Regions from separate parts of the Paenibacillus sp. BR2-3 genome, predicted to be linked through region 3. Evidence: riboswitches for the same ligand, from Rfam matches in the RefSeq annotation. Region 3 holds a riboswitch; each other region holds the start of a gene.

Region 1 (3,280 bases), 470 kb from region 3:
TGGAGCCGGGCGGATTGATCGGGGTTATTCAATACGACGGCCAGCCCGCTCTCGAAACAACACCGGGACAGGAAGAGGGAAAGGATAAGACGGACAAATCCGATATGCCTGACAAGAACAATATGACGGCTTTTAAGGATATGGAAAATCACCCGGCGGCATCTTATGTGGAATTTTTACGGACGAACGGAATGATTGCTGGTGTCGGTAACGGTATGTTTTTGCCCGATCAAACGATAAAAGTTAAACACCTGAATCTTTTGTTACAAAAGGTTACCGGCAAGGAATTCAACTTGGAGAAGACTGATCGTCTAACCGTATTTCAAGAGCTAGCCGATGGTTTGGGATTGGCAACTCAAGCGAAGATGCTGACAGACAAACAAACGAACACTTTGCTTGGAGATTATAAAGACCTGGCAGGCATAAGCCTTAGCGCGCTTAAAACTATCGCATTCCTGGTGCAGCAGGGAATTCTTGTTCCGAAAGAAGAAAATGGACTGCTTCGACCCAATGAGAAACTTACCAGGGCGGAGGCGGCTACGGTTATAGCCAAACTGATCCAAAAGGATTTAATTGCGATAAATAATACGGGCAACATGTGAATGTAACTATTAACACCTGATGCCATGGAAAGGGGACATCCCCTAGCCGAGGGAAAAGCTCCCCCCCCGTAATGGAGGCCACTGAAAAAGTCCCTCTTTAAGAAAAAAGGTACAGTTCCTCAAATTTTTGAGGGGCTGTGCCTTTTTTCTGTATAATTAAAGTACTAAACCAAGTAGGTTAGTCACCTTTGTGAACGGCAGTGGTAAAATCTCCAATAACGGCACTTGAAAATTCCCCATAAACAGCAGAGATTCTTCCTTACATCCAGTCCCGGAAATTTTCAGGAAGACCAGACGTATAGCAATGACAAAATAATAACCTTGTAAAGCCGCTTACTGGATTGGCAACAGCTTTTCTATAGACATACACGTGAATAATGGATATGCTTATGTATATTAAAATTAAATATTTTTCGGGAAAAAGGTGCGGGTCCCCAGCAGGGCCTGCTTAATAGGGAAGTCCGGTATAATCCGGCGCGGTCCCGCCACTGTAAATGCGGAGCGACTCTTGCATAGGCCACTGTTCACAAGAAAAGAACGGGAAGGCGAAGAGAAGCGTTGAGGCATAAGCCAGGAAACCTGCCTTTTTCGTAAAAGCTTCTATTCTTCGAGGGGTAAGAATTAGACGCATGCTTTTAGGGACTTGTGTTTCAGAGCTTCTGACACATGATCCTCTCACAGTTGTTCATCAGACCGCCCTTAAGGGGCGGTTTTTAGGTTGGGCTCTATTTCCCCTAAATTCACACACAGAAAGAGGTTAATTATGAAGCGGATTTTTTCATCAAAGCCCTTTGCGTTAGGCATGGCCTTATTGCTGGTCATTTCGGTTCTGGGTACATCTCTGGCTCCATCAGGAAAAGCATTTGCCGCGGAGCAGAATCAGACGGTTAAGGCAGCAACTGTATCTGAGGCTACTTATGCTGCAGCGGAGGCGATTCTCAGCCGTGGCATACAGTCAGACTGGCAGGCCATCGGATTGGCGCGGGGAGGCAGCAAGCTTCCTGATAGCTATAAAACGGCTCTGAAAACTGAAGTTCAGGCGCAAAAGGGTACATACACCAACGTCACGGACTATGCCCGCAAAGTGCTGGCCGCTACGGCTATCGGAATCGATGCCACGAATGTGGCGGGCTTTGATCTGGTAGAGAAGATTTACAATAATGCGAGAATGACCAATCAGGGCATAAACGGCCCTGTGTATAGTCTGCTGGCGTTGGATTCGGGTCATTACAGCGTTCCGGCCAGTGCCAAATGGACGCAGGATAAGCTCGTCAGTCAAATCCTTTCCAAGCAAAATACCGATGGAGGCTTCACACTCTCTACCGGGGCCAGCGATCCCGATGTTACGGCGATGACGTTGACGGCATTGTCAGCCCACCTGGATAAACCTGAAGTGAAGACTGCGGGCGAGCGTGCCATCACCTGGCTGTCCCAAAAGCAGCAGTCGAATGGAGGATACGGTGACAGCAGTGAAAGTGTAGCCCAGGTTATTATTGCTCTGACATCCAGTAACGTAGATCCTGCGGAAAAGCGTTTCACGAAGGATGCAGGTGATCTTATTGACAGACTGTTAAGCTTCCGTACCGCCGATGTTGGATTTGCCCACAAGATTTCCGGAAAATACGATGCTCTGGCGACCGAACAGGCTTTGCAGGCGCTTGTTGCCTACCAGTTGTTCGTAAAAGGGGAAGGCCGGTTTTATAATTTTCCGCAGCCTGTTAAACAGCCCCTTGCTGTTCAGGCTTCAGTTGTTATTGAAGGGCCGCAAGGCTTCATTGCAGAAGGCAAGGTTCAAGCCGTAAGCGCACTTGAAGCCCTCAATAAGCTGACCACCGACAAGAAAATCGTCCTTAAACTGACGAGCAGTGCATATGGCGATTACGTATCAGGAATCAAAGGGATTGAAGCCGGTCTGTACGGCGGCTATGACGGCTGGAATTATGCCGTATCGCGTGCCGGTGAGTGGATTTTCCCGAGTGTCGGGATGAGTGATTTTGTACTTCAGGCATCGGACCGTGTTGTGGTCTATTACGGGGGCAGCGGAACACAGCTTGTAGGTTCTGTCACCGTTACACCGGGTCAGCCAGCAGCAGGTAAATCGTTCGCCGTGAACGTCCAGAAGTCGTCTTTGGACTGGGAGAGCGGCAAAGTGGTAAGTGTCCCTGCCAGCGCTGTACAGGTCAAGATCGGTGCTGCTACGGTAACAACAGATGCTTACGGGACGGCGGCCTTCACTGCCGGAACGAAGGGCGGGATTCAGACTGTGACTGTGACCGGATATAGTGAGGGCAAGGCCCCAAGCGTAGCGCGGTATACACAGCGATTGTTGGTTTCTCCAGTTTTCGCTGACCAGAAGAATATATCTTCATGGGCTGACGCATCCGTTAAATATGCCATTGAAAAAGGTTTGATGGAGGGTGTAGGGGGCAGCAAGCTTACCTTCGCACCGAAAGAGTATATCACCCGCGCACAGTTAGCCGCATTGCTGTTGAGATTGACGGACAACTTACCGTCTTCGTCTTCCGCCGCTTCTTCATTCAAAGACGTGAAGACGAATGCGTGGTATTATGGATATGTTCTGAAGGCAAAGGAGCTTGGGATTATTGAAGGTGTAACAGAGTCTGCCTTTAAGCCGGACGGACTTGTAACCCGCCAGGATATGGCCGTGATGATCGCCA
Region 2 (3,280 bases), 1.7 Mb from region 3:
TGAGGATGCCGTCTCAACCGGAGCCTGCCGGTGGGCGGCTTTTTTGGCCTGTAACAATGCAATCCGTTTGTAAGTTTCAGAAATAGCTGCCGGAGTTTACATTATATATGATGATTCACTTAAAGGGGGAAGGGCATGGAACTGCTAACCATTATTAAAGCGATAATTCTCGGTATTGTCGAAGGACTTACTGAATTTGCTCCTGTATCCTCCACGGGTCACATGGTTATTGTGGATGATATGTGGCTGAAGTCACAGGGATTTCTCGGAAAATATACAGCCAATACTTTTAAGGTAGTGATTCAGCTGGGCTCGATACTGGCGGTTGTCATTATTTTCCGGAACCGGTTCATCGACCTGCTCGGGTTGAAACGATTCGGCAGAAAGGAACTTCAAGTGGAACCGGAGGGTCAGCCTCAGGTAGAGACCACAGGCCGTCTCAAGCTGGCTCAGGTTATCGTAGGGTTGTTACCGGCAGGTGTGCTTGGAATGCTGTTCGAGGACTACATTGATGAGTATTTGTTCTCCACCGCAACGGTTCTAATCGGTTTGGTCATAGGTGCTTTATTCATGATCGCCGCAGACTTTTTCGCACCGAAACAAATCAAGGTACAAAGTGTGGATCAAATTACATATAGACAGGCGCTGACTGTTGGTTTCATCCAATGCTTTTCACTGTGGCCGGGGTTCTCGCGGTCGGGTTCAACCATATCCGGTGGTGTCCTGCTGGGCATGAGCCATCGAGCAGCAGCAGATTTCACCTTTATCATGGCGGTGCCAATCATGGCCGGTGCAAGTCTGATCTCGCTGATCAAGAATTGGCAGTACTTTACACTGGATGCGCTGCCCTTTTTCATAGCCGGCTTTATCAGTGCTTTCCTGTTCGCGCTGTTGTCGATGCGTTTTTTCCTGAAGCTGATTAACAGAATCAAACTGCTCCCTTTTGCCATATACCGGATTGTGCTGGCAGGAGTCATCTATTTGGTGTTCTTCTAATAGATATAAGGATTTGTTATAAAGTAATTCCATATAATCTCTTGTGGTTTACTTGGTTTTACAGTAAGATGAACGTTATATTCATACCCGATGTAAAATTATATAACGGAAACAGGTGCTTGCCGGAAGATTAGTAATTTCGGTGAGCTTAATAGGGAAGTTCGGTTTAAATCCGACGCGGTCCCGCCACTGTAACGGAAGAGTTCCCAGCAACAATTGTCACTGGCAGATTACTACTGCCGGGAAGACAGCCGGGAATGATGACGCCGCTAGCCAGGAGACCTGCCTGTTTCGACAGCACTGCTTTACCTACGGGAGATAGGGAGGTGTTAGACGCTAGCCATCAGCATATCATGGGCGTCTTTCCCTTTGACTTTTTTAAGGGAGAGACGCCCTTTTTGCTTCCAATTTTGATTGAAAAAAAGGAATTTAAAAGGGAGAGGTACAAAATGAAGCATAAGGTAACAGTAAGCAACCTGGGATATCCGAGAATCGGAAAGAACCGGGAATGGAAAAAAACGCTTGAGGCCTTCTGGTCTGGCCGTCTTAACGAAGAAAGCTTCCGGGCTGAAATGGCTTCGATACAGCTTGCCCATTTGCATACCCAGCAGGAGGCCGGTATTGATCTAATTCCGGTTAATGATTTCACGTTCTATGACCATATGCTGGATATGGCTGTTATGTTCGGTATCGTCCCGGAGCGCTATGAATATAACGGGGGAGAAGTGGATCTGGACCTTTATTTCGCCATGGCCCGCGGTAATGCGAAGGCCACAGCCTGTGAAATGACGAAATGGTTCAACACAAACTATCATTATATCGTTCCCGAAATTGGCGAACTGCAGCCGAATCTAACGGTGAACAAACTTTTAGCCGCCTATCGTTTTGCCAAATCAGAGGCTGGAATTGATGGCAAGCCGGTTATTATAGGCCTTTATACCTTCCTGAAGCTGTCCAAAGGATTTCCGTCCTCCGACATTGCCACAATTGCCGAGCGTTTCCTCCCGGTTTATGTACAGCTGCTGCGTGAGCTTGAGGAGGAAGGGGTATCGTGGGTACAGATTGATGAGCCTGCGATTGTTACAGGGCTAGACGTTGAAGACCTCAGCCTGCTGGAGGTCATTTATAAGACCATTGCCGACTCCGTCCCGGGGCTGAAAATTATGCTGCAGACGTATTTCGAAGCGGCCGAACCGCTTGAGTCGCTGCTTCGACTGCCGGTGCATGGCCTCGGGCTGGACTTTGTCCATGATGGAGGTGCGAATCTGGAATCGATTGCCCGCATTGGCTGGCCTGAGAACAAATGGCTGGGCGCGGGTATCGTTGACGGGCGAAACATTTGGCGTTCAGATCTGGATGCCAAGCTGAAGCTGGTGGAGAGGCTGAACGTGCATGTAGGGCTTGACTGTCTGATTCTGCAGCCTTCCTGCAGTCTGCTTCATGTGCCTGTAACCGTTCAGGGAGAGGATAAGCTGAAGGCGGTTGTAAAGAATGCGCTGGCCTTCGCCGAGGAGAAGCTGGCAGAGCTAAGTCTTATCGGCTTAGCGATTGGCGGAGATCGAGCTGCTATCGAATCTCCCCTTCAAGACAGCCGGGAAGCCCTTTCTGTCTTCCGTAGCCTCCCGGAACGCGGTCGTCAGGATGTGGCGGAGCAAGTTCGCAGTCTTGCGGACCTGCCGGATAGACGCAGTCTGCCTTTTGCTGAACGAGTGAAGGTACAGCAGCAGAAATGGCAGCTGCCGCTGCTTCCAACTACCACAATCGGCAGTTTCCCGCAGACGCCGGAGGTGCGTCAGGCACGTCTGAAATGGCGGAAGGGAGTATGGAATCAGGAGCGCTATGACGGATTCATCCGTCAGCAGATCGCGGATGCGATCACCTTCCAGGAGAACCTGGGTCTGGATGTGCTGGTGCATGGAGAATTCGAACGGACCGATATGGTGGAATTTTTCGGGGAAAAGCTGGACGGATACCTGTTTACCCGCAACGGCTGGGTTCAGTCGTATGGCTCCCGTTGTGTTAAGCCGCCTGTGATCTATGCCGATGTTGCCTTTATCGAACCAATGACCGTTAAGGAGAGCGTATATGCGCAGTCGCTGACGAAGCTCCCGGTAAAAGGGATGTTGACCGGACCGGTTACCATTCTGAACTGGTCCTTCGTGCGTGATGATCTGAGCCGTGAGGAGGTGGCAAACCAGATTGCGCTGGCCTTGCGCCATGAGGTGCAGGCACTGGAAAGCGCCGGTATAGAGATGATCCAGGTGGATGAGCCGGCGATACGCGA
Region 3 (3,280 bases):
ACCACGGTCTTGTTATTCAAACGCACATTGGGACACCAGTCAATCCTCGAAACTTGGCGAGAGTATACTACGACATCCTGAACAAGCTGGATCTCCCGAAAATTAGATTTCATGATTTACGGCATACGCATGCCACCATCCTGCTCAAACGAGGTGCCACCTCAAGATCGTCCAGGAGCGACTGGGCCACTCCTCCATACAGATTACCCTGGACACTACTCTCATGTATTAACTGAACTGCAGGAGGCTGCACTACTTACATTAGGAGGTCAATCCTTGGTAAAAAAGACACTTCAACAGATTAAAGGTTTGCAATCCGCTTGCAGCAAAAAAAGAACACGGCCCCCGCATCACCGGAGAACCGCGCCATATCAACCTATTAAAGATGCTGGTGAAGGGAATTGAACCCCCGGCCTACGCATTACGAGTGCGTTGCTCTACCCCTGAGCTACACCAGCTTAAAAGATCACTTTTCTGTCAAACAAAAAATATTATACAAGGTTTAACTTAAAAAGCAATCCTTCACTTGCCCCCACCTGCCATTTGCCTATTCATACTAGTTCTCCAGCAGCTTGCGCTCCACGGATTCCAGTTTCCCCCGGCTGGTGGATGGTTTGTCGCGGCGGTCGTCGATTTTAACCGATGTGGAGACACGCTGTGCGCCGCCTGTGAATGGAGATTCATGCAGAGCTTCGACAGCGGCGAGAATACGCCCCAAAGGACCCTCGATAATTGTACCCATAGACGTAAGCTCATAGGTGATCCCTTCCACTGTCTCCAGCACACGCTGCATATCAGCGACGTAGCCACTGAGACTTGTGCTTCCTGTACCAATTGGAATGACCGATACTTCAGCAATAGCCACCGGATTACCTCCTTAAAAAGTTATGGAAAACCCAAACGATCTTTCCTTTATTGTAACAACTCCGCACTCTTCCGACAAATATCAGCCCAACATATGCATTGAAAAATTCCCGGTAGCCTGACTGCCTAGTACCAATTGCCCAGTCCCTGAGTTGAGTTTAATTATGGACTCTTTGTGGCATATTTGGGGAAGATTTATGAATCATTTTGGACGATGTTTGCTCCCGCTTGTGGATTACCTGTGGACTAGCTGTGGATGATTTGTGGAGTACTTGCAGGGAAGCCCCGTCCGGCGCGGGTTTGCTAAAAAAATGTTTACAAACACAATATCTTGGGTTATTTTTATGTAACGACAACAAAATATAGTGGAGACAGGCGCTTTGATCCTAAATTCGGACCCAAGCTTAATAGGGAAATGCGGTGAGAATCCGCTGCGGTCCCGCCACTGTTAACCGGATGTCCGCAGCTTGTACAAGCTATCGCGGACGCTCTCCTGACATGTGCCACTGTTGGACAATAAACGGTCCTTCGGGAAGGCGTCGGGAGAATGCCGGAAGCCAGGAGACCTGCCTGTTTCCGTCGACACCATCTATTACAATACCTGCGAGGAACAGGGAAGGTGTCCGAATGCGGCTTACATAGAGACTAACTGTAAATATCCGTGGGGATAGTTACGTTACGCATACGGGCATTTTCTGCCATCCGGCAGGAGATGCTTTTTTTATATCGAGAGGAGAACGGTACAATGACGTTGCTGGAGAAGCGGTACAACAGTGTGCATGATACTAAGGACGGTCTGCTGGAAGAAGTGATCAATCTGGGTCGGGATATCATCGACAGCCTGGACATGGATCTGCTGCGGGAAAATGCCAATTTGAACGGGGAGAGTTTCTCCGGTAAAATGAGCAAGTTCGGCAGTGAATACTCCAAGTGGTATGCCCGTAACTTTACGATGCCTCCACAGCTGGTACAAGCCATAGAAGACAACGTTGTATATGTCCACGATCTGGATCAATATGCCATTGGAACAACCAATTGTATTTTCATTCCGTTCGAAAGACTTCTGCGCGAAGGCTTCAACACCGGCAACGGCAGCGTCCGTCCTCCGAATTCCATCATGACGGCGATGGCGCTGGTAGCGATTATTTTTCAATCCCAGCAAAATGCCCAGTACGGCGGTGTATCCGCCAACAAGCTGGATTACGATCTTGCCCCTTATGTGGCAAAATCATTTGCCAAGCTATTCCGCAAGGGTCTCGCTTACTTCGAAGAAGGACAAGCTGATGAGCAGCTTGGCGAAGTCACCATGAGCCGGACGGATTTGGCAGAATTGTATCCAAGAGCCTTCCGCTATGCGCTTAAAGAAACAGAAAGTGAAACCCTGCAAGCCTCCGAGAGCATGATACATAACTTAAACACCATGTCCAGCCGGTCCGGGGGACAAATTCCTTTTACAAGCATCAACTACGGCACCTGCACCTCTCCGGAGGGTCAGCTGGTCATCAGCTCTTTGCTGACAGCTACCATGAACGGGCTGGGCAGCGGTGAAACACCAGTGTTCCCGATTCAGATTTTCAAATGCAAGCAGGGTGTGAACCAGCAGCAGGGCGACCCAAACTATGAGCTGTTCCTGAAAGCCGCCGAGTGCTCCGCCCGCAGACTGTATCCGAACTTCGCCAATCTGGACGCTCCGCTCAATATGCAGTACTATGATCCGGCGAATCCGGATACGGAATTTGCTACCATGGGCTGCCGCACCCGGGTGCTCGGCGACCGGTTCGGCCGGAACCATTGCTCCGGCAAAGGCAACCTGTCATTTAACACACTCAACCTTGTCCGGCTCGGCTTATCGCATGGCATAGCGACAGGCCGCCGCACCGCTGCCGACGAAGACAGCTTTTATGACGATCTGAATTATTATATGGAAATCGCTTTGGAAGGTCTCCTTCACCGTTTCCGTATCCAGGCTGCGCAAAAGGCAAAGGCTTCCGACTTCATGATGCGTGAAGGTGTCTGGGAAGGCGGCGAGCAGCTGGAGCCCGAAGCCAGTGTAGGTGAGCTGCTGAAGCACGGGAGTCTGTCGCTTGGTTTTATCGGTATGGCAGAATGCATGAAGGCGATGTATGGCAAACACCATGGCGAGGATATGGAAGTCCACAAGAAGGCGCTCGCTATCGTGCAGCATATGCGTGAGTACTGCGACCGGAAAAGTGAAGAGCTGAACCTCAACATTACCCTGTTCGCCACTCCGGCAGAAGGCTTGTCCGGCAAATTCACCAAGATCGACCGTAAGGTAATAGGCTCTATTCCGGGCATCACCGACCGTGAATATTATACGAACTCATTCCATATCCCGGTCTATTACAACCTGGCGGCTGCGCGGAAAATCAGCCTGGAGGCTCCTTTTCACGAGTTC

Evidence for each region. A riboswitch is a leader RNA that binds a small molecule or an ion and turns the genes downstream of it on or off. The one in region 3 is predicted to bind cobalamin.
Region 1: it holds a riboswitch for cobalamin, as region 3 does, so the genes downstream of both, PaeBR_RS04215 (S-layer homology domain-containing protein) here and PaeBR_RS01995 (anaerobic ribonucleoside triphosphate reductase) in region 3, are expected to answer to the same signal.
Region 2: it holds a riboswitch for cobalamin, as region 3 does, so the genes downstream of both, metE (5-methyltetrahydropteroyltriglutamate--homocysteine S-methyltransferase) here and PaeBR_RS01995 (anaerobic ribonucleoside triphosphate reductase) in region 3, are expected to answer to the same signal.

Annotation. Positions count from the first base shown of each region.
Region 1 covers NZ_CP126311.1:883,619-886,898, forward strand. The annotation lists gene PaeBR_RS04210 (multicopper oxidase domain-containing protein) at 1-602, shown strand, start outside; cobalamin riboswitch at 1,008-1,204, shown strand; gene PaeBR_RS04215 (S-layer homology domain-containing protein) at 1,366-3,280, shown strand, end outside.
Region 2 covers NZ_CP126311.1:2,073,314-2,076,593, forward strand. The annotation lists gene PaeBR_RS09800 (undecaprenyl-diphosphate phosphatase) at 136-996, shown strand; cobalamin riboswitch at 1,093-1,301, shown strand; gene metE (5-methyltetrahydropteroyltriglutamate--homocysteine S-methyltransferase) at 1,446-3,280, shown strand, end outside.
Region 3 covers NZ_CP126311.1:409,722-413,001, reverse strand. The annotation lists gene PaeBR_RS02010 (hypothetical protein) at 1-236, shown strand, start outside; tRNA gene PaeBR_RS02005 (tRNA-Thr) at 387-458, opposite strand; gene PaeBR_RS02000 (MTH1187 family thiamine-binding protein) at 557-865, opposite strand; cobalamin riboswitch at 1,221-1,453, shown strand; gene PaeBR_RS01995 (anaerobic ribonucleoside triphosphate reductase) at 1,610-3,280, shown strand, end outside.